One region of the Paenibacillus sp. CCS19 genome, then DNA from elsewhere that is predicted to be linked to it. Evidence: riboswitches for the same ligand, from Rfam matches in the RefSeq annotation. Region 1 holds a riboswitch; each other region holds the start of a gene.

The links. A riboswitch is a leader RNA that binds a small molecule or an ion and turns the genes downstream of it on or off. The one in region 1 is predicted to bind cyclic di-AMP.
Region 2: it holds a riboswitch for cyclic di-AMP, as region 1 does, so the genes downstream of both, SBI19_RS23280 (resuscitation-promoting factor) here and SBI19_RS17200 (KamA family radical SAM protein) in region 1, are expected to answer to the same signal.
Region 3: it holds a riboswitch for cyclic di-AMP, as region 1 does, so the genes downstream of both, SBI19_RS04630 (C40 family peptidase) here and SBI19_RS17200 (KamA family radical SAM protein) in region 1, are expected to answer to the same signal.
Region 4: it holds a riboswitch for cyclic di-AMP, as region 1 does, so the genes downstream of both, SBI19_RS14370 (3D domain-containing protein) here and SBI19_RS17200 (KamA family radical SAM protein) in region 1, are expected to answer to the same signal.

What each region holds. Positions count from the first base shown of each region.
Region 1 covers NZ_BTCK01000024.1:80,963-85,969, reverse strand. Annotated here, with positions in the region: gene SBI19_RS17205 (LysR family transcriptional regulator) at 94-990, shown strand; gene SBI19_RS17200 (KamA family radical SAM protein) at 1,111-2,262, opposite strand; cyclic di-AMP (ydaO/yuaA leader) riboswitch at 2,408-2,551, opposite strand; gene SBI19_RS17195 (MEKHLA domain-containing protein) at 2,706-3,185, shown strand; gene SBI19_RS17190 (VOC family protein) at 3,272-3,652, opposite strand; gene SBI19_RS17185 (LysR family transcriptional regulator) at 3,768-4,676, opposite strand; gene SBI19_RS17180 (SDR family NAD(P)-dependent oxidoreductase) at 4,839-5,007, shown strand, end outside.
Region 2 covers NZ_BTCK01000042.1:42,218-47,224, reverse strand. Annotated here, with positions in the region: gene SBI19_RS23290 (HD domain-containing protein) at 1-916, shown strand, start outside; gene SBI19_RS23285 (TatD family hydrolase) at 968-1,753, shown strand; cyclic di-AMP (ydaO/yuaA leader) riboswitch at 1,934-2,136, shown strand; gene SBI19_RS23280 (resuscitation-promoting factor) at 2,377-3,528, shown strand; gene rnmV (ribonuclease M5) at 3,650-4,216, shown strand; gene rsmA (16S rRNA (adenine(1518)-N(6)/adenine(1519)-N(6))-dimethyltransferase RsmA) at 4,220-5,007, shown strand, end outside.
Region 3 covers NZ_BTCK01000003.1:229,152-234,158, forward strand. Annotated here, with positions in the region: gene SBI19_RS04620 (ABC transporter permease) at 1-665, opposite strand, end outside; gene SBI19_RS04625 (ABC transporter ATP-binding protein) at 662-1,720, opposite strand; gene SBI19_RS04630 (C40 family peptidase) at 2,166-2,669, opposite strand; cyclic di-AMP (ydaO/yuaA leader) riboswitch at 2,674-2,835, opposite strand; gene SBI19_RS04635 (hypothetical protein) at 3,054-3,872, opposite strand; gene SBI19_RS04640 (M1 family metallopeptidase) at 3,888-5,007, opposite strand, start outside.
Region 4 covers NZ_BTCK01000018.1:42,745-47,751, forward strand. Annotated here, with positions in the region: gene SBI19_RS14360 (sugar phosphate isomerase/epimerase family protein) at 207-1,073, shown strand; gene SBI19_RS14365 (polysaccharide deacetylase family protein) at 1,196-2,071, shown strand; gene SBI19_RS14370 (3D domain-containing protein) at 2,180-2,869, opposite strand; cyclic di-AMP (ydaO/yuaA leader) riboswitch at 2,880-3,060, opposite strand; gene SBI19_RS14375 (mannose-1-phosphate guanylyltransferase) at 3,353-4,378, shown strand; gene SBI19_RS14380 (GDP-mannose 4,6-dehydratase) at 4,384-5,007, shown strand, end outside.

The DNA of each region.
Region 1 (5,007 bases):
ATATGGTTCCATTGTACGCCTTATCCCTCGTTCTATATAATTGAATAAACTACACATCTTCATCGATAATATCGATTAAGGAGCGGCACATATATGGACTTAAAAGAACTGACCACGTTCCAGACAATCGTACAGGAAGGCACGTTCTCGCGTGCAGCGGAGAAGCTGAACTACGCCCAGTCGACGATTACGAATCAAATTCAACGGCTCGAGAAAGAGCTTGGCATTCAGCTGTTCACGCGTGGCTGGGACGCTCAGTTGACAGCCGCCGGGCGGCTGTTCGCCGATGAAGTCGATCGGCTCATTCAGCATTGGCACGAGGTCGCCGGGCTTGTCAGGTCGCTGGAGCAGGAGGAGATCGGTACGATTCGCATCGGCGCAATCGAGGCTGTGATGGAGACTGTGCTGCCGAACGCCCTGCGGCGATTCCAACAAGCAAAGCCGCGAATGGCATGGCAGATCATCACAGGCAATAGCGACACCTTGACAGAATCTCTACGCGAGGACAAGCTGGATTTCGCCGTCTGCGGAGAGCCGGGCGACTCGTCGCAGTATTATTTTGAACCATTGTATGAGGAGAGGACGGTCCTGATTGCAGATCGTGCCCACCCGTTGTGCGGAAGAAGCGAGGTTGTTTTCGAGGACATATTCGACTATCCGCTCATCGCAGGCGGGAGCACCTGTCTGTACGCGCTTCAGTTCAACAAGCATCTCGCCCGCTATAAGGAAACGCCGACCGTAACGCATACGGTGAGCCAGATTTCGTCGATTCCGCATATGGTAAAGGGCACGTCCGCAATCGGTGTCGTATTATCGTCCACTTCGCTCATTGCTGAAACTGCCCCTCTTCCTGTCCGAATGGAGCTGCCTCCAATCGCAGTCGGCTTACTGCAGACCCGCAAGCATAGCGGCCCTCCCTCCTCCTCCAAGCAGTTATTGCAACGGCTAGTTCGAGAGGAGATTGAGGCTGTGAAGGCACTTCGTCAATAAAAGAGCAGCCGATATGCGAGATGGTGTAACGCGGCAGCAGGACATTTTCATTAACAAAAAAACGTCCTGACGTTCCCACGAGGCTCCCCTCGTTGAATCGTCAGAACGTCTATCTTTGATTTAGACCTGCTCCACCATCTCATTCACCGACACGATATGGCTGTTCTTCTTGCTCGGCCGCTTCCAATGCTGCTCATTGCCCGGAAGATCGTCGAACCAGGCTGCATCAGCCGGACAGTCCAGCATCATGAACTTGCCATAGTGATTGTCGCGGGATTGGTGATATTTCAAATACGCTTTGCCCTTATCGATCGCAAGAATTTCGATTTTGCCGGACGTGTGGCTCATGGAGAGCCGTACTCTTTTGCCAAGACCGGACGTTCTCGCCTTCGCCTCTTCGACGATGCGGTAAACGCGCTCGAGCGGCAGGACGAACTCGCTGTTGCCTGCAACCGGACGGTTGATGAAGAAATAGTATGGGGTCACCCCCGCCCAAGACAGCTGGTCGAGCAGCTCGGCAAGCACGCCTGGATCGTCATTAATACCGCGCAGCACCGGCGTCTGATTGACGACAATCGCACCTGCATCATGAAGTGCCTTGAAGGCCTTCTTCGCTTCCGGCGTAATCTCACGCGGGTGGTTAATATGCGCCATGACATAGATTCGACGCTCTTCCGTGGAAAACTCCCGAATCAGATCGAGCAGCTCTTGATCCTCATAGATCCGCATCGGATTAAACACCGGGATCTTCGATCCAAGCCGAATAATCTTCACATGCTCGATCTCCCGCAGCTGCTCGATAATAAGCCGCAGCTTCGCCGTTGCGAGAATCAAGCTGTCCCCGCCAGTCAGCAGCACGTTGTTAATGCTCGGCGTTTGCGCGATATACTGGATACCCGGCGACACATCCGACATCGCCTCCTTCACATCATTGCGGAACAGCCGCTTGCGGAAGCAGTACCGGCAGTACGAGCCGCATACCTCCGATACGATGAGCAGCGCCGTCGTGGAATACTTGTGCTGACAGCCTGGCACGACGTAGTTCGTATCCTCATCCGACGCATCCCAGCGCCCATACTCCTCTAGTTCCCCTTCATTCGGTATTACGAGCTTACGAATCGGATCATGCGGGTCATCCCAGTCAATCAAATTCAAGTAATAATCATTGACGCGAAAAACGAACTTGTCTGTAATCGGTTTCAAAACTTGGCGTTCATGCTCCGACAACCCTTCGACCTTACTCAGATTCGTGATGTACCTGACTTTCTGCATGTACCTCTCTCCTTCGCCTCAGAATGGGATAATCGGGGAGCCTTCATGTCAGGAAGCTTACAGTTACCGCCAGCAGGGTCTATAAGTGCGCACAAAAAGACCCTTCGCGTACAAAGGGTCTCAGGATAGTAGAAATAGACATAGGAAGACCCATCTACCGCTGACGAGGTTAGCTGACGGACTCGGGTAAGATGGTACCCTACATTCGAACTTCGAACGATTCGCCCCAAATGACTTGGTTCCCCCGCTTTTCAACACGAAACCGTTGAAAATTAAGCACAGTTAGATTATAAGGACGGTCGGTTCATTTGTCAATTAATAGGAGGTAGCATCGAGAATTATCTAGCGCTTGAACCAGTGGAGAACCTTGCGTCGAGAAAGGGAGAAACTTCAATATTGGATATGCTACAATGACCCCTAGAGGCTTGCGAGGGAGAGGACAAATGATGATGACGAATTGGGAAACGATACAAGGAATCGGCACGACGGAAGCACACGCACGCTTGATTACGGAGAGCTTCCGGCGGCTGCTCGGCCGAGCGCTCGTCGAGGTCGGCGAAGGCGAGTCGGTCCGGGACAAGCTGTATGACGCACCGATCGTCGTACTGTCGCACGGCACCGAGGAAGACCCTGTGCTGAACTACGGCAATTCGGCTGCACAGTCGCTGTGGGAGCGCGATTGGGCGGACTTCACATCGATCCCGTCGCGGTTGACGGCGGAACCGATGGTGCGCGCTGAACGCGATCAATTCCTGAAAAAGGTCGCCGAGCAAGGCTTCGATGACGACTTCAATGGCATCCGCATCTCGTCCTCCGGACGGCGCATCGCAATCGAACGCGGCATCGTCTGGAATCTGATCGACGAGCAAGGTGTTTACCGCGGACAGGCGGCAGCTTTTGCAACATATGGCTATATCGAGTAGATGAGATGAACGAAGAAGCTGTCCCAGCAGCATGGATACAATGCCGCTGGAGACAGCCTCTTTTTTACCCAGTGGCTCTGTTACCTTTAACTAAGATACTGCGACAGTTCAATCAGATTGTCATCCGGATCACGAACATATACAGATACTATCGGCCCAAGTGCCCCTGTACGATTTACTGGACCCTCTTCAATGATTATACCTTCATTACGTAATCGTTTTATTACGTCTTCCATACTTAATTCTGTTATAAAGCATAAATCAGCAGAGCCAGGCAAAGGAGATCGAGCTTTAGGTTCAAATTCATTTCCGGCTTCATGCAGATTTATTTTTTGATTCCCGAACAACAAAGCTTTACGACCATTTCCAAAGGTCTCTTCTTTCATTCCAAGAACGGTTGTATAGAATCGAATGGTCTTTTCAATACTTTCTACTGTTAGGACAAGATGGTCTAAATTTTTTATCATAAGCTTTTCTCCGTTTACTAAGTTAGTGTCGGGTTAAACGACCGAAGACTTATTGTCGGCTACGTTCATGACGTTGTTCAACTATCGTTACCCGTTTACACAATGCGCCTCGACATTACTCCACCTTAGGTAAAACATTACCTTGCATTTCTTTTATGATTTCTAAGAATTGACCAACTTCCTTGGATGGATGTAATGGATATATTAAACCATATGGAACTGCGAAATCTAAATCACTAGGGATCGTCACCAAGGATGGATGAATATCTGCCCACGCCTCCAATGTTAACATAACCGTATTGCTTTCCTCGCAGCGATTAAACACATCAAGATCATAGAGACGCGGAACATCCTTTATTTGTATTTGAGGATGTGTCATTTTCAGGAAATCACGTATGTCATGAATGACGGCACTATTCCCTCCATTCACTACAGCCAATCTTTCCCCATACAAATCTTTGACACAAAGTGTTTTTCTTGAAGCCAGCCTATGCTGCCGAGACACGGCAAAGCAAACGCGGTAACTCCCCAGTTCAAGCACACGGTAGTAATCCTTCAAGTTATCTGTAAGAAATGGCCCCGCAATGATATCGAGCGCTTGGCCAATCATGCGGTAAGTGGTTGGGAGTGTATGTGCGTCATCTTCGAAATGAACGATGTTTATTCCGAATTGAGGGTATAGATCGCTAATTCCATTCCACAAATCAATCAAAATGTTACAGGGGTTAAGCATAGAAGTACCCACCCGAATAATATGCCGGTTCACCTGTGCGGACTGATGAATGCGGACAAGGGATTCTTGAAAATACTGCAGCATAAATTCCGCATCTTTAATAAAAGCTGTTCCTGCCTTTGTGAGCCTGACACCGTGGTTGGTACGAATAAAAAGCGGGACTCCGGTTTGCTTTTCCAATAAATTCATTTGCTTCATCACAGCGGTTGATGAAATAAAAAGCTTTTCGGCTGCCTTAGAGAAGCTTCCGGACTCCGTCACTTGAACAAACGTCTTCAGTTGCTCAATCATTCAGGAAGGCCCCCTCCTTTTGCATAAACCATTAGTTAATACCATGCTAACTTATTTGAAATTCCGTATCAAGCTGCTAAGCCGTAACATTAGAGAAGAACGAAAGAGACAACAGAGGCTTTAAAAAAACGACACACAGGAACTGTATTGGAGGAGGATACGATGGAAAACAAAGTCTGGTTCATTACAGGAGCCTCTCGCGGATTAGGGCGCATTTGGGCGGAGGCCGCTCTTTCTCGCGGGGATAAGGTTGCCGCGACCGCTCGCACACCGGAAAGCATCGCTGAACTTAAGGAACGTTTTGGAGACGCTGTTCTCCCCTTAAAGCTCG
Region 2 (5,007 bases), on a different contig from region 1:
AGAGACAGAGGTCAATCAGATTCTGCGCGAAGTGGATGAGACCTTCCCGGCACGTGTCGCTGCTATTATTAAGAAGCAATACGATAAACCGATTGTTGTTAACCTCGTATCGAGCCAGATGGACGCGGATCGGATGGATTATTTGCTGAGGGATGCTTATTTCACGGGGGTTCATTACGGAACATTTGACCTGGAGCGGATCCTTCGCGTGCTTCGTCCTCATCAAGGGCGTATCGTGGTCAAAGAAAGCGGCATGCACGCAGTGGAAGATTACTTGATGTCGCGCTATCAAATGTACTGGCAAATCTACTTTCATCCCGTAACGCGAAGCTCGGAAATTATACTGCGTCACATCTTCAGAAGGGCCAAAGAATTGTTCCAGAATGGTTATACATTCGACTGGCTGCCAACGCCGCTGTTGAAGCTGTTCCAAGGGGAACTCACGACGAGTGATTATTTCCTATTAGATGAAGCGTTAGCTCAGACGGTATTCATGGCGTGGTCAGACGAGCGGGATGAATGGCTGTCGGATCTGTGCCGCAGGTTCCTACATAGGCGGTTGTATAAAGAAGTCATTGTAAGCGATCATAATGATGCCCTCTTCGAAGAAGCGAGGCAGCAGCTGCGTCAAGCGGGCCTGCATCCCGACTACCATCTCGAGGTTGATTTCCCATTCGACCTTCCTTATGATGTGTACCGGCCCGATGCGGGTAATGGGAAGAAGAACAGCGACAAGCCGCCGATTCTGCTGCTTGACTCGGAGGGTGGTTTATCGGAAATTTCGGCCCGTTCGGATATTATTCGTTCGCTGACCGGCTTGCATCAGGACAAGCATCGCTGGTATTTCCCAGACGATCTGCTGCGTCCGGTTGCGCATAGGCTCGACGCCCGCATACGCGCGATTTTTGGCTATTAGAACTCGAAGAAAATAAACGTTTTATATATAGGAAGGAGAAAGTAAGACAACATGAACGGAAAAGTTACATTAATTGATACGCATACGCACTTGGACAATCACAAATTCGACAATGACCGTGAGGAAGTTATCGCACGAGCAAGAGAAGCGGGTGTCGAAATTATGGTGAATATCGGGTTTGACCGCGAAACGATTCCGACGACGATGGCATTGGCGGAAAAGCATGATTTTATCTATGCGGCTGTTGGCTGGCACCCTGTTGAGAGCATCCATATGCAGGAGGGAGATCTCGAATGGATCGAGTCGCTGATGTCGCATCCGAAGGTTGTGGCTATCGGTGAAATCGGTCTCGATTACCACTGGGATACTTCACCGAAGGATGTCCAGCATCGCGTATTCCGCGAGCAGATCCGTCTGGCGCGCAAAGTCGGTAAACCGATCGTCATTCATAACCGAGATGCTTCGGAGGACGTCGTACGTATATTGAAGGAAGAGAAGGCGGAAGAGGTCGGAGGCATTATGCACTGCTTCTCCGGCAGCTGGGAAACGGCCAAAGCTTGTCTCGATATGAACTTCTATATTTCGTTCGGCGGACCGGTTTCATTTACCAATGCAAGGGTTCCAAAGGAAGTGCTTTCACGAGTGCCGGACGACCGTCTGCTCATCGAAACGGACTCCCCTTATTTGGCACCGCACCCTTATAGAGGGAAGAGAAATGAGTCCTCCTATGTCGCACTGGTAGCTGATGCCGCTGCGGCAATTAAAGGAATGAGCGTTGAAGAAATTGGATATTTAACGTCTCTAAACGCTAGAAAATGTTTCCGTTTTGATCAATAATGGCTGAAATCGTGAGGAATCGGGACCTTACGCGTGATAAAAGTTGATTTTGTCCCCAAAACCGCTTCTCTTTTCGCTGAATTTCCTTAAATATCGTTTAAATCGTCTTTTATCTGTTCTTTACAATGCATGCGAACACGGGGTATGATTCATTTCAGAACTTACACAATGTATTGGATTTCCAGTAGTACGCTTAATCTCCTAACGGAGAACGGGGGAACCATATGTGGAAATGCTGCACAGTGATTTGTGCGCATGGAAGCATAACCGATGGGGTGAATTTGGAAGCATTGCATAGCGGTCGATCCGCTGCAATGTGACGATAGGGCAACTCTCTTGCCCGAACCCGACAGCTAACCTCGTAAGCGAAATAGAGAGATCAACCTTCGAATCCCACTTTCCATGTTTAGTCGCGACCAAACGGGAAGCCACGAAGCAGATGATCCTCTGTCGATGGCTTCTTTTCTTTTCGAATAAAGAAGTTTACGTCGACATAGGGTTAGCAATGGAGGTGAAGGTGAGAGGGACTGGATAGCATGATTCGTCATGCCAATATACTATAGTCGCGTCAATTGTATCATGCGAAACACTCGACGGCGGGACTTTGAAGGAGGACCGAAGAAGTGGGCGTAATTCCGCAAGAGGACACCCATGGGAAACGATCATCCAGCATGTCATTCGCATTGCGATGGAAGCATGAAAACGTGCGGTTAATCACATTGAGTATAATTATCTCAATCGCTATGACTTTCATGTTATTGGTGTTGTTGTACGGAACGGCTGAGAGAAGCGTCTCCGTAGTAGTGAATGGACAAGAGAGCATCGTGAAAACGAAGCAATGGGTCCTGCAACGCCTACTGGATGAACAAGCTATTACGGTTGGGCCGCATGATAAGGTGTCGATCCCTTTGAATGCAGCGATTAAGGATGGAGATCGTGTCGTCATCGACACGGCGAATCCAGTGACCGTAACAGCTGATGGCAAGACTTGGACTGTGTACACGACCGAGGATACCGTGCAAGCGGCGATCGAGGAATTAAATATTCCGGTTCGTAGCTACGACAAAGTATATCCGGCGCTGACGGCTGACCTGACACCGAACATGGCGGTGAAGGTCGTACGTGTGGAGCGTAAAGTAACGAGCTCCCAGCATACGGTTCCTTTCACGATCGTGAAGCAAGAAGATCCTACCCTTGAGCAGGGTAAGGAGAAGACGGTTAAGAGCGGCACTGATGGTGTCGTTGTGAAACAATTCGAGAGCGTGTACGAGGACGGCAAGCTCGTATCGACAGCGCTCGTCGAGAAAGCCGTACAGCGGCCGGCGGTTAGCCAAGTGGTTGCTGTCGGTACGAAGAAGGCGCAGCCGAAGGTTACGACATTATCGGCCAAGGCTTCGAGCGGCCCGCAGACGGTATCTTTGAAAGGCATTTCCTTCAAGGCGAAGAAAGTGCTGAAGAATGTTACGCTTACGGCCTATTCCGCCGGCGTGAAGTCGACGGGCAAGAGCGCGAACCATCCGCAATACGGCATTACCGCTTCCGGCACGAAAGTGAAGGAAGGACGGACGATTGCCGTTGACCCTAACGTTATTCCGATCGGTTGGTGGGTATACATCGAAGGCATCGGATTCCGTCGTGCGGAGGATAAGGGAAGCGCGGTTAAAGGAAACAAGATCGACGTTTATTACGAGAGCGAAGACTACGCGGAAGAGTTCGGTTCGAAGAAAGGCTATACGGTGTACATCATCGGGCCTAACAAACCGTCCTCCAGCTAGTGGGTGTCGCGTTATCCGATAGCAGTATCAGATATGTATCGTAATTCACAGCCAAATATGCCATCATAAGAAGAGGCGATGCCTCTTCTTTTTGTATGCTCGCGGGAAGGAATGGCGCAAGATGATTAAAGAAATAATTGTGGTTGAAGGCAAAGACGATACGACGGCTATTAAGCGCGCTGTCGAGGCAGATACAATAGAAACCGGCGGCTCTGCGATCGGCGAACAGGTGCTGAAGCGGGTTGAGCTTGCTATGGAACGCCGCGGCGTTATTATTTTTACAGATCCGGATCATGCAGGTGAACGCATTCGGCGTATCGTCGCGCAGCGTGTTCCCGGCTGCAAGCATGCGTTTCTTCCTCAGGAGGAAGCGATGTACAAAGGCGATATCGGTGTCGAAAATGCATCGCCGGAAGCCATTCGCAAAGCGCTGGCTAATGTGCGAACGGAGCAGCTGGCAGGAGAAGGCGGATCGGTCGAAGTAACTTGGGACGATATTATAGAAGCGGGACTTACCGTTCATCCTCAGGCGTCTGAGCGTCGAGAGGTAATTGGCAAGCTGCTCGGAATCGGTTATGCGAACGGCAAAACCTTCTACAAACGATGCGTCAGCTTCCGAATTACGAAGACGGAGTTTATAGAAGCATGGCGGCAAATGGAACAGCAGCTGGAACAGGAGCGTGGCTAGTTAATGAGCAGCAATGAACAGAAGAAGAATACGGCGGTAGAGGTAGCTACCCCTTCGCGGACACGCGATATCGTGAAGAAATACGGCTTCGAGTTCAAGAAGAGTCTTGGACAGAACTTTCTAATCGACCAGAACATCCTGCACAAAATCGTGTCGGCTGCTGAGCTTGATTCGACCAAAGGTGCACTCGAGATTGGACCAGGTATTGGCGCACTCACGCAGCATCTGGCTCAATCGGCTGGCAAGGTGACGGCAGTAGAGATCGACAACCGTCTCATTCCGATTCTGCGCGATACGCTCGCAGGCGAAGATAACGTTGAGGTTATTCATGCGGACGTGCTCAAGCTGGATCTGAATCAGCTGTTCGCAGAGCGCTTCAATGATGTGTCAGGCGTCAGCGTAGTGGCGAATCTACCTTACTACGTGACAACCCCGATTCTTATGAAGCTGCTAGAGGAACGGCTGCCGCTGGAGAATATCGTCGTTATGATCCAGAAGGAAGTTGCAGACCGAATGGCGGCCAAGCCAGGCGGCAAGGATTATGGCAGCTTGAGCGTCGCCGTGCAATATTACTGCGTACCGAGCATCGTATGCATCGTACCGCATACGGTGTTCATCCCGCAGCCCAATGTCGATTCGGCAGTGATCAAGCTGGCGCTGCGGGATAAGCCCGCTGTCGAAACGCCGGACGAGGCGCATTTCTTCCGCGTGGTGCAGTCATCCTTCGCACAGCGCCGCAAGACGCTCATGAACAACCTATCGTCCTGGCTCGGCAAAGACCAGCGTGAAAC
Region 3 (5,007 bases), on a different contig from region 1:
ACGATGCCTTGGAAGGGCAGCACGAGCGACAGCTTCTCCAGCCAGCCCGGGAAGAAGGAGAGCGGCACCAGCGCGCCAGAGAACAGGCTTGTCACAGCCATGCGCGCCCACACGATGCCGAGCGAACCCGTCGACCAGAAGCAGAGCAGACCCGCCATGTAGACGATACCGAACTTGACCATCAATGAAGCGAGCACGCTTAGAATAAACAGCAGAGTGTGAATGAAGTCTGGCTTGAGAATGCCGGAGGCCGCGATTAGAACAATGGCCGTTATGATGACGACGAGACCGCCCTCTATGACGGTTGAGCCGAGCGTTTCGGCAAGTCGGGCTTTCTGAAAATCGAGCGGTTTAAGCAGATCGGCGGAGACGCTGCCGTCGAGAATTTTGCCGGAGATACGGGTCTCGGAATAGTAGGACAGCAGCGAGTTGCTGATGAACGAGATGATCAGGTATGTCTTCATCTGCGTCCATGACATGCCCGCGAGCTCCTCGCGTCCGGCATAAATCGCGTTCCATAATGCGTACATGGCGATAAGCAGAACGAAGCTGGATGCAAAGTTGACGACGTAGGATAGCCGGTAGGCCAGCGTGTTCTGCATCGCTCGGGTCGCAATGCCCGTATAGGCCCGCCATGAACGTGGAAGCCGAAGCCATGCGTTCATCGACGGTTCGCCTCCCTTCCAGCGGCTGTTTGTTTGCTTCCTTGCTGCTCGTCGAGGGAGATGTGGCCCTCGTATACTTGCTTGATGACATGCTCGATGCCAGGTTCGTCGATCCGGAAGTCGACGACTTCCCCGCAGCGCATGACGGCAGAAGCGACTTCGCTCGCTGTAATGTGGAAGCGGTCGAATCGCAGCGATACATGCTGCCGTTCCAACTTCTCTGCCGTTACCTTCGGCATACGGTCCAGCGCTTCGCGAAGCGCAGGCAGGTCGGCGCTCTCCAGCTGGAAGTGAATGACCCGCTCGCGGGCGAAACGGTCTTTCACCGCAGCAAGCGTGCCATCGTAGATGAGGCTGCCTTGGTCGATAATGACGAGACGGTTGCACAGGTCTTCGATGTCGCCGAGGTCGTGCGTAGTCAGCATGACGGTCGTCCCGCGTTCTTTGTTGGATGAACGGATAAATTCGCGTATGCGCTGCTTCACGGCAATGTCGAGACCGATCGTCGGCTCGTCAAGGTAGACAGTGCGCGGATTATGCAGAAGTGCAGCGGCCAGATCGGCGCGCATCCGCTGACCGAGCGACAGCTTGCGAGCGGTCAGGTGGAGGAAATCCTCCATGCCGAGCAGCTCGATGAATTGATCCAGGTTGCGTTTGTACAGCGCTTCTGGAATCTCATAAATATCTTTCAACAGCGAGAACGTTTCGGAGATCGGAATATCCCACCACAACTGCGTTCGCTGACCGAACACGGCGCCGATTGTACGTGCATTCTCCATTCGGTTGCGATACGGATCAATGCCGCCGACGCTGATGGTGCCGGAACTTGGGATGAGAATGCCGGTCAACATCTTGATTGTTGTCGACTTGCCTGCACCGTTCGGGCCGACATAAGCGACCGTCTCGCCTTCCTCAATGTCGAGGTTAATGCCTGCGACAGCCGTTTTATCGACATACTTCTGGGAGAACAGGTGCTTGACCGCTCCTGCTAAACCAGGCTCTTTCACCGCTTGTCGAAACTGCTTCGTCAGCTGACGAATTTCAATGAAGCTCATCGGATGACCCCTCTCCGTTGTCTGCTCAGACTGCAAATCATCACCAGTGGAATGATAAGAATTCCATAATATATGAAATAGTAAAGTAAATTCGGGGAAAAGAATAGTAGAAATAACAACGTGGTTGTTTATTTCATGAGACCAGCGTATATAAATGTATGCTAAAGTTTGCGGACGGCGAGCGGAGGGGAGTTAGAGTACATTAATGTGTGCGCTATCGGGCGTCGGAGGCGGATGGCGGCAGGTTAGAGAACAAAAAAGTGCGTTAAAGTGTGCGAATGGCGAGCTGCAGAGAGTTAGAATACATAAATGTGTCCTGTCATGCGAGGCTAACGTGGCGGCGGCACCTCCACGGTCGACTTGCAATAAACAACAAAACCCGCTCGATCCCGAGCGGGTTTTGTTGTTGGCATGGCGAACCATGCATATCATGCAGCTGTGCTTCTTAGTCTACGTCTGGACCGCCATCGGCTTGGTCGGACGGATCATCGGCATACTTCTCATAGGATGTAGCGTTCATGACGCGGCGTGCGCTCAGGTAACGCTTTACATAATAGGAGTCGCTTAGGCTGCTGATTGTAACGCCTTTGGAGGAGGAAGCGTGAGCGAATTTGCCATCGCCAACATAAATGCCGACGTGGGAAACGCCCTTGCCGCTCGTATTGAAGAATACGAGATCTCCTGCACGCAGGTCGTCCTTGGCAACTTTCTGGCCAAGCTTGCTTTGATCATAGGACGAATGAGGCAAAGAAATACCGAACTGCTTAAATACATACATCGTGAAGCCGGAGCAGTCGAAGCCTTTGGACGTCGTGCCAGCTGTCTTGTACGGCGTGCCGTAAACGCTATCAACTACTGTGTCGAGCTTCGAGTCCGCGAAAGCGCTTCCCGCTTGGAAAGCAAGAAGAAGTGCGAGACCCAGGAAAATTGCTGCTATCTTGTTGCGCACGTTAAAGTGCTCCTTCCATTGCCTACGAGGTTAGCTGTGGGGTTCGGTTGAAGGTCCCCTATGATTCCCTCAGGCCAGCCTGTCCAACGGACATGATTGGTCGGGATCAATTCACCCAAGAATGGTTCCCCCGTTTTCGTACACGGAAATTCGGCAGTGTTTGATTGTACAGGGGAATATAATTCGTACTTTTTGAAGAAAATCCTTCCTGCGTGTCGAATTTCTAATAATTCTCATGAATATAGGGGAGTTTTGCTTGGTTTATGAGAGATTCTCTCATTTTAGGGCCGGAAAACACGAAAAAAGACCGCGCTTTCATAGGCGCGGTCCTACTTAAGAATGAGGGAATAAACTCGAAACCTGTCGACTTACGGGCTTGTCAGCTTATGGTTGGGAGCGAGATTGGAGACAGTCATATTGAGCGGCGATCGTCCACACTTTGAGCATCGTCTTCACGAATCGGTAGCCTTGGTGTACTAAGATAGCGAGGAAGCCTGCCCAGACCATCGAAGCGGAGGAGACGAGCAGCCCCGCAGCGCCAACTCCGCACCACATAAGCAGCGATAATCCGAAGTAGGGAATGAAATGCCTTAGTGCCCGCCATAAGCCGTTGAATGCCCCGCTGCCTGAGGCGGAGCCAAGCTGCATGGCAAGGAACAGCAGGTGAAGCAGAATGCCCCATGCAAGCCAGCCGCAAGCGGCGGGCAGCAGCTCGATGATGATGCTCTTCACAGAAGAGCCGGCAAGAGTCGCCGACAGTGCGCGGGGCAGCAGCCAGTAGCCAGGCGCCAGTGCGAGCAGCGTCTCGATCCAATAGAGCATCGTCATCGGCAGCCAGCCGCGGCGCACACCTTGCAGGAAGCGGGTCCCCTGCTCGGTCGAAGCGTGATGCAGGGAATGGAACAACCCTGCATTAAGCAGCGGCGTCAGCAGCATGCGAAGCACGATTAAACCGGCGAATGTCCATAGATAAGGCTGAATGAGATCCGTCTTCATGAGACGGAATTCCGCTTCATACAAGTATAACCGAGCGGCGGAGGCAGGCATCCCGCTGCCGGGATAACGGCGCAGAAGCGGGATAACGATGCCGTCCACAAGACGGTACAGGAAGAAGCCCCATAGCAGCTGATAGACGAATAGTACGATAATCACGTATAGATGACGGACCGTCAGCGACCAGCCGGTTTTCAAATGCTGCTTCATACGAATCGTTCCTCTCTACCAGCCGAGTGCGCCAATGAGGCTGTCAAGCAGCTTCGCGGCGCCGAGGCTCCAGCGTGCCTTCGTCTGATCCGGCAGCTCGGCTTTCAAATAGTTGTTGAAATGTCGATTGTCGAGCACATTCGTATTCTGAGGATCGACAGCTGCCCAATCTAGCGGGGCTGAGTGAACAAACTTGAACTGCATCGTGTTCTCATTGCCATTCCAGCTGCGTGTGACTGTCGTGCCGTCTGTGAACTGGAACTTGACCGGGACAGGGCCGTAGCTGCCGCCTAAACTGCGCACCTGAACGATCGATTCGTATTGAACCGTATCATCCGGCTGGCGAACGGTATGCACATCGATGCTCTCAACCGCGAAGTCAGCCATCAGATCGCCGTATACATATTGACGGAAGTAGTCGCTCCACTTCGTCTTCGTTACCTGTTCCACCACACGTTCGAAATCGGCAGTGGACGGATGGCCGAATTTATATTTCTGGAAGTAGGTGCGCATAATCTTCTGCATCGTTCGATCGCCGACGAGCTTCTCGATGCCGACAAGCACGAGCTTGGCGCGCATGTACACATTTTCCGCATAATGATCGTGGCTGTGGTAGCTCCAAGACAGCTGCTTCAGCGGCGCAGGGTCGGTCATATAGCTGGATTCCAGCGCAAGGTTCGGCAGTACGCCGTATTCGGTTTCCATCACTTTGTCCTCGGCATATGAAGTGAAGCCCTCGTCGAGCCAAGCCTCCTCGAACTCATTGGAAGCGACCATGCCGTACCAATACTGATGTCCGATCTCATGGACGACCGTGCGTTCAAGCGAGTAGCCTGGATTGTCATCCTCGGCAGCGAATGCGGTAATGAGCGTCGGATATTCCATCCCGCCTGCACCGTTGCCTCCGACTGGCGGCACGATAACGGATAACGTCGAATATGGATACTGTCCATACCACTGCGCATACTTCACGAGTGCCGACTTGGCGGCATGCAGGTAGCGGTCCTTCAGACCGGCGTGAAGCGGGTCCAAGTACAGCTTGATGCGTACGCCTGGAATGCCGGGAGCGGAGAGCGAATCCTCTTCGTATACAAAATCAGGCGACGCCGCCCATGCGAAATCGTGCACGTCATCC
Region 4 (5,007 bases), on a different contig from region 1:
AGTGGTTCTGTATATAAAACCTTGGTTTGATATATTGGTATTGTAACATGTTTTTTCGGTGTGGAGCAATATCCATTCCTTTGCTTTCGATTGATTGCTATAGCGTTCAGCAGCTGAATCCTGTGTTAATATAGAGAAAGTAAACGTTTTCTTTTATAATCACGATCCATTCTCATTACGATTTTAACTGGAAGGGATGTTGCTTGATGATTTGTTCTGTCTTTACCGTTGCTACGCCTGATTTGTCGCCGCAACAACTGCTGGCTGCTGCGAAGAAAGCGGGAATCGACGCAATCGAATGGCGATGCACTCGCATATCCGATAGCGTGAAGAATGATCCGCCTTCCTTCTGGGGCAACAATCGGTGCACGATAGACCCCGACAGCTCAACAGAAGCGCTCGCTGAGCTGCGAGCGGCTGCCGATGCGCATGGACTTCAATCATTAGCGGTCGTCCCTTATTTGGCTTGCGGCGATCTGGAAGAAACCGAGCGAATGCTGACAATAGCGTCTGCACTTGGCGCATCGTATATTCGACTAGGTGTTCCCGGCTACAATGGAAGCCGCCCATATGGCGAGCTGCTTCAAGAGGCGCGAGCATATATTCGAGAAGCTGAGAAGTTGGCCCGTCGATACGGAATCAAGGGTCTCGTCGAGACGCATCACAACACAATCGCGCCTAGCGCTTCGCTAGCTCATCGTCTGATTGAAGGCTGCGACCCGGATGCAATTGGCGTATTGTACGATCCAGGCAACCTCGTTCACGAGGGCTTCGAGCAATATCGGATGGGGCTCGAGCTGCTCGGTCCGTACTTGGCACATGTCCATGTCAAGAACGCTGGCTGGATGCCTGCAACCGATAGCACAGATCCACTCGATCCTGTTTCCTGGCATTGCGCCTGGCAGCCGGTTGCAGGTGGCATCGTACCTTGGAAACGTGTGTTAGCAGACTTGAAGGCGGTCGGCTATCAAGGTGCGTTCGGCATTGAAGATTTCAGCGGCGCGTTCGACAGCAGCGAGATGCTTCAGCTGTTCGTCCGTCAAATGCATACATGGTGGGAAGAAGTGCAATAACTTAACCCGCTGATCAAAGCCTGACCCATCGTTAATATGCATGCATAATATTGGCGTTCCGCGGAGAAAACAACGAGGATTGTATTCTTTTCCGCCCCTCCGTTTTGAAGGGAGAACGTCCAATGAAACGACAATCTAGAATCGTTATTCTGCTCGTCCTTGCACTTCTGCTTGCCAATCCGATTGATGCTTCAGCCTATCCGTCCGAAGCCGAACCAACACCAAGCGATCACGCTGCAGCTTCAGTCGACAGCAGCCGGACCATGCAATCGACAGAGCAGTACAATTCGTACGCCCGTCCCCGCAAGAAACAGCGGAAGCAGGCCGTTATGAGCTGGATTACACTGGAGAAGCGATATCCAGGCGCATTCGTCACGCATGGTCCTCGCAGTGTGCGGCGAGCAGCGCTAACGTTCGACGATGTACCGGATCCGCGCTATACGGGCAAAGTGCTCGATGTACTCGCGCGTTATAACGTGAGAGCGACGTTCTTCGTGCTCGGTTCCCTGGCAACGCGCTATCCGCAGCTCGTTCGCCGAATGGAGCGAGAAGGTCACACCGTCGGCAACCATTCTTACAACCATGCGGTATTCTCGCAATTAACCGCCGAACAGTATCAACGCCAGATTGCTCGAACAGATGCGATTCTTGCACCTCTCGTTGGATATAGTCCGCGCTATATCCGTCCGCCTTATGGCGAGATAAGACCCGCTCAAGTGCAGTGGGCGAAGCGCAACGGCTACGTTGTTGTGAACTGGGACGTCGATTCCGTCGATTGGCGAAGCTTGCGAAGCAGGTCGGTCATTATCAACGTCCGCAAGACGCTCCAGCCAGGCTCGATCATTCTCCAGCATGCTGGCGGAGGCAGTACACAGGATCTATCGGGTACCGTCGAGGCGCTGCCTGTTATTATCCGAATGCTGCGGAACAAAGGATACGAGCTCGTGACGATTCCAGAGATGCTCGGCTCCTCAGATGGCCGCTGGCAGCAGCGATAAGTCAACAACAACTGTACAACCTGCCACGAACAACAAGAAAGCGGAGATGCAATAATTGCATCTCCGCTTTCTTGTTGCTGCCATGCGAGCCAATAAACAAATTAATAATTACGATTCCAGTACATAAACCTTCACATACTGAATGCCGAAGTCGCTCACCTGTGCTGCTGTGCCTGGGACGAACAGATCGATGCGATTGCCCTTAATCGCACTGCCTACGTCCAATGCGGTAGCGATCATTCCTCCAGTCGGAAGTCCTGCAAAGTCGTAACCGACTATGTACAGCTTCGTGCCTAGCGCGATCTTCGATGGATCGACAGCTACTGTGCCTACCTTAAGCGAATTACCGAAGTAATCAAGTCCGCCCCAGCCGCCATTCTCTGCTGGATCCGCTGAATAAGCTGTTGCCGTCATTTGAATCGTTTTCGAAACATCAAACTGCTTACCGCCAACTGTCACACTGTCGTTGCTAACTGTGCTTGCTGTTGTTGCCGATGCCGCAGGCGCCGATGCCACTTTAAACGTATTGCTTATCGTGGGAATGGACAGCCGCTGGCCTTCAATAATATTGTTCGGATTCACACTCGGATTGGCTGAAGCAATCTGCTGCATCGTCAATCCGTAGTACTGGGACAGCGTCCAGAACGTCGTTGTCTTCGTCGCCACATGAACGGAAGCTGCATCGGCGGATGCCGCGGATGCGGACCAAGCGATCGAGATGCCAAGAGCAGCAGCAGCCGCTGTGCGGGCCCACTGCTTCAAACATTTTGCAAACGGTTTCACTGTAAGCTGTGTCATTAAGTTAGAATCCTCCTGTTGTATACGCCTACGAGGTTAGTTGTCGGATTCGGATGAGGAGTCACCCTACGCATCGAACAACTGGCGCCCGCCAGCTGCTTATGCGATTCACCCCGAGGATTCAGCTCGCCTTTATGGCAATCTGAATACCATGAATCTCCCCCGCACGTTAGTTTCGGCTCGCGTAAAACAATACCACATTTAACTCACCCATGAAACTGGTAATTGCCGCCACTACAAGTTCCATCCTACTCCCGCCTGCCCGCAAATGACCCTTCCGCCACCTCCCCATTAGCGGAAAAATCGCCATTCATTCCGTTGAAATTACAGAAACGAAGAAGCCGCAAGCTAGTAAAGTCTTATATTTGTACAAATGCCGTTGCAGGCACGATTCCTGCCTGAATACAATGGCGTAGCATTTGTATATGGAAGCTGTTTGTCCCGTTACACGGGATGGCTCGTGATTGGAGGTCGTTGCATTACATGATGAACATCATGATCATGGCCGGCGGCAAAGGTACCCGGTTCTGGCCCCGCAGCGTCAAAACAATACCTAAGCAATTCCTGTCATTCGGCTCGGGACCTACGCTCATCCAGCAGACTGTTGACCGATTCCGGCGCCTGGTGCCTGATGAACGTCTATTCATTGCAGCGCCTACCGCGCACGTCCCGCTCGTAACCAGCCAACTTCCCTCTTTATCCACCGAACAAATCTTCACCGAGCCGGAGCAAAAAGGGACGGCCGCCTGCATCGCCTATGCCGCTTACACCATGCTGGCCAAAGGCGATGATCGCCCGATCGTATTCGTACCCGCAGATCAATATGTCGCCGACGATGACGTTTATCTCGCCGCCATCGAGCGAGCTGCACAGGCTGCGACTGCCGTTAATTCGATTGTCACGCTTGGCATACGGCCGGATCGCCCCGACACGGGCTTCGGCTACATGGAGATCAAAGCCGATGAAGATCAGTCGGATGCGGAGGATTCCCTGCATAAAGTGAAACGATTCTTAGAAAAACCCGATGCCGCTACGGCAGAGAAGTTAATTCAACAGCACAACGTGTATTGGAACAGCGGCATCGTTGTATGGCGTCCCTCCTCCATCTTGCATCACATCGCCATGAAGGAACCGGCGCTGTGGCAGCCGTTCATTGAACACGATGGCAATCCTGCCTTAGCCTACGCAGACATTCCCGAACTCTCGATCGATTACGCTGTGCTCGAGAAAACCGACGAAATCCACTGCATTCCAATCGACTGCGGCTGGGACGATATCGGATCATGGGCTGCTTTTCGCCGACATCATCCGTCTGATGCGCTTGGCAATGTCGCACAAGGCGCCATTCGGCTGTTTGAAAGCGAAGGCAACACCGTCTATTCCGAGACGGAGACGCTGCTTATCGGCGTATCCGACTTGATAGTCGTCTCCACCCCGCACGGTCTGCTCGTCTGCCATCGGTCCGAAGAGCCTCGGTTGAAATATTGGCTGAACGAGTCCATGAGGTGATGCAAGTGAAGGCTCTCATTACGGGCATCAACGGCTTTGTCGGAGGCCACCTTGCATCGTATTTGCTAAGCGAAGGCATTGAAGTCGCCGGCACCTGCCGCTGCAGGCAGCATAACGGAGAAGACGCCCTCTCGAATAAGAACATCCGCTTAATCGAGTGCGAACTTCGAGATGCCGCTGCCGTCGAAGAAGTCATTGCTGCCGAGCGTCCCGATCATCTATTCCATCTGGCTGCGCAAAGCTTCGTTCCCGCCTCATGGGCATCGCCCAGCGATACGATCCATAATAACGTCGCAGGTCAGGTACACTTGCTCGAAGCGATTCGACTTCATAAGCTTCCGACCAAAGTGCTCATCGCAGGATCAAGCGAGGCGTACGGCGAGGTACACACGAATGAGATTCCCGTTACGGAAAATAACCCGCTAAGGCCGATGAATCCTTATGCCATCAGCAAAATCGCGCAGGACTTTCTAGGCATGCAATACTACCGGCAGTATGGCATACCTATCGTTCGGATGCGGACGTTTAATCATATCGGGCCTCGGCAGAACGAACATTTCGTTACGTCCAGCTTCGCCAAGCAAATCGCCGAAATCGAGAAGGGGCTGCGTCCGCCGGTTCTCTATGTC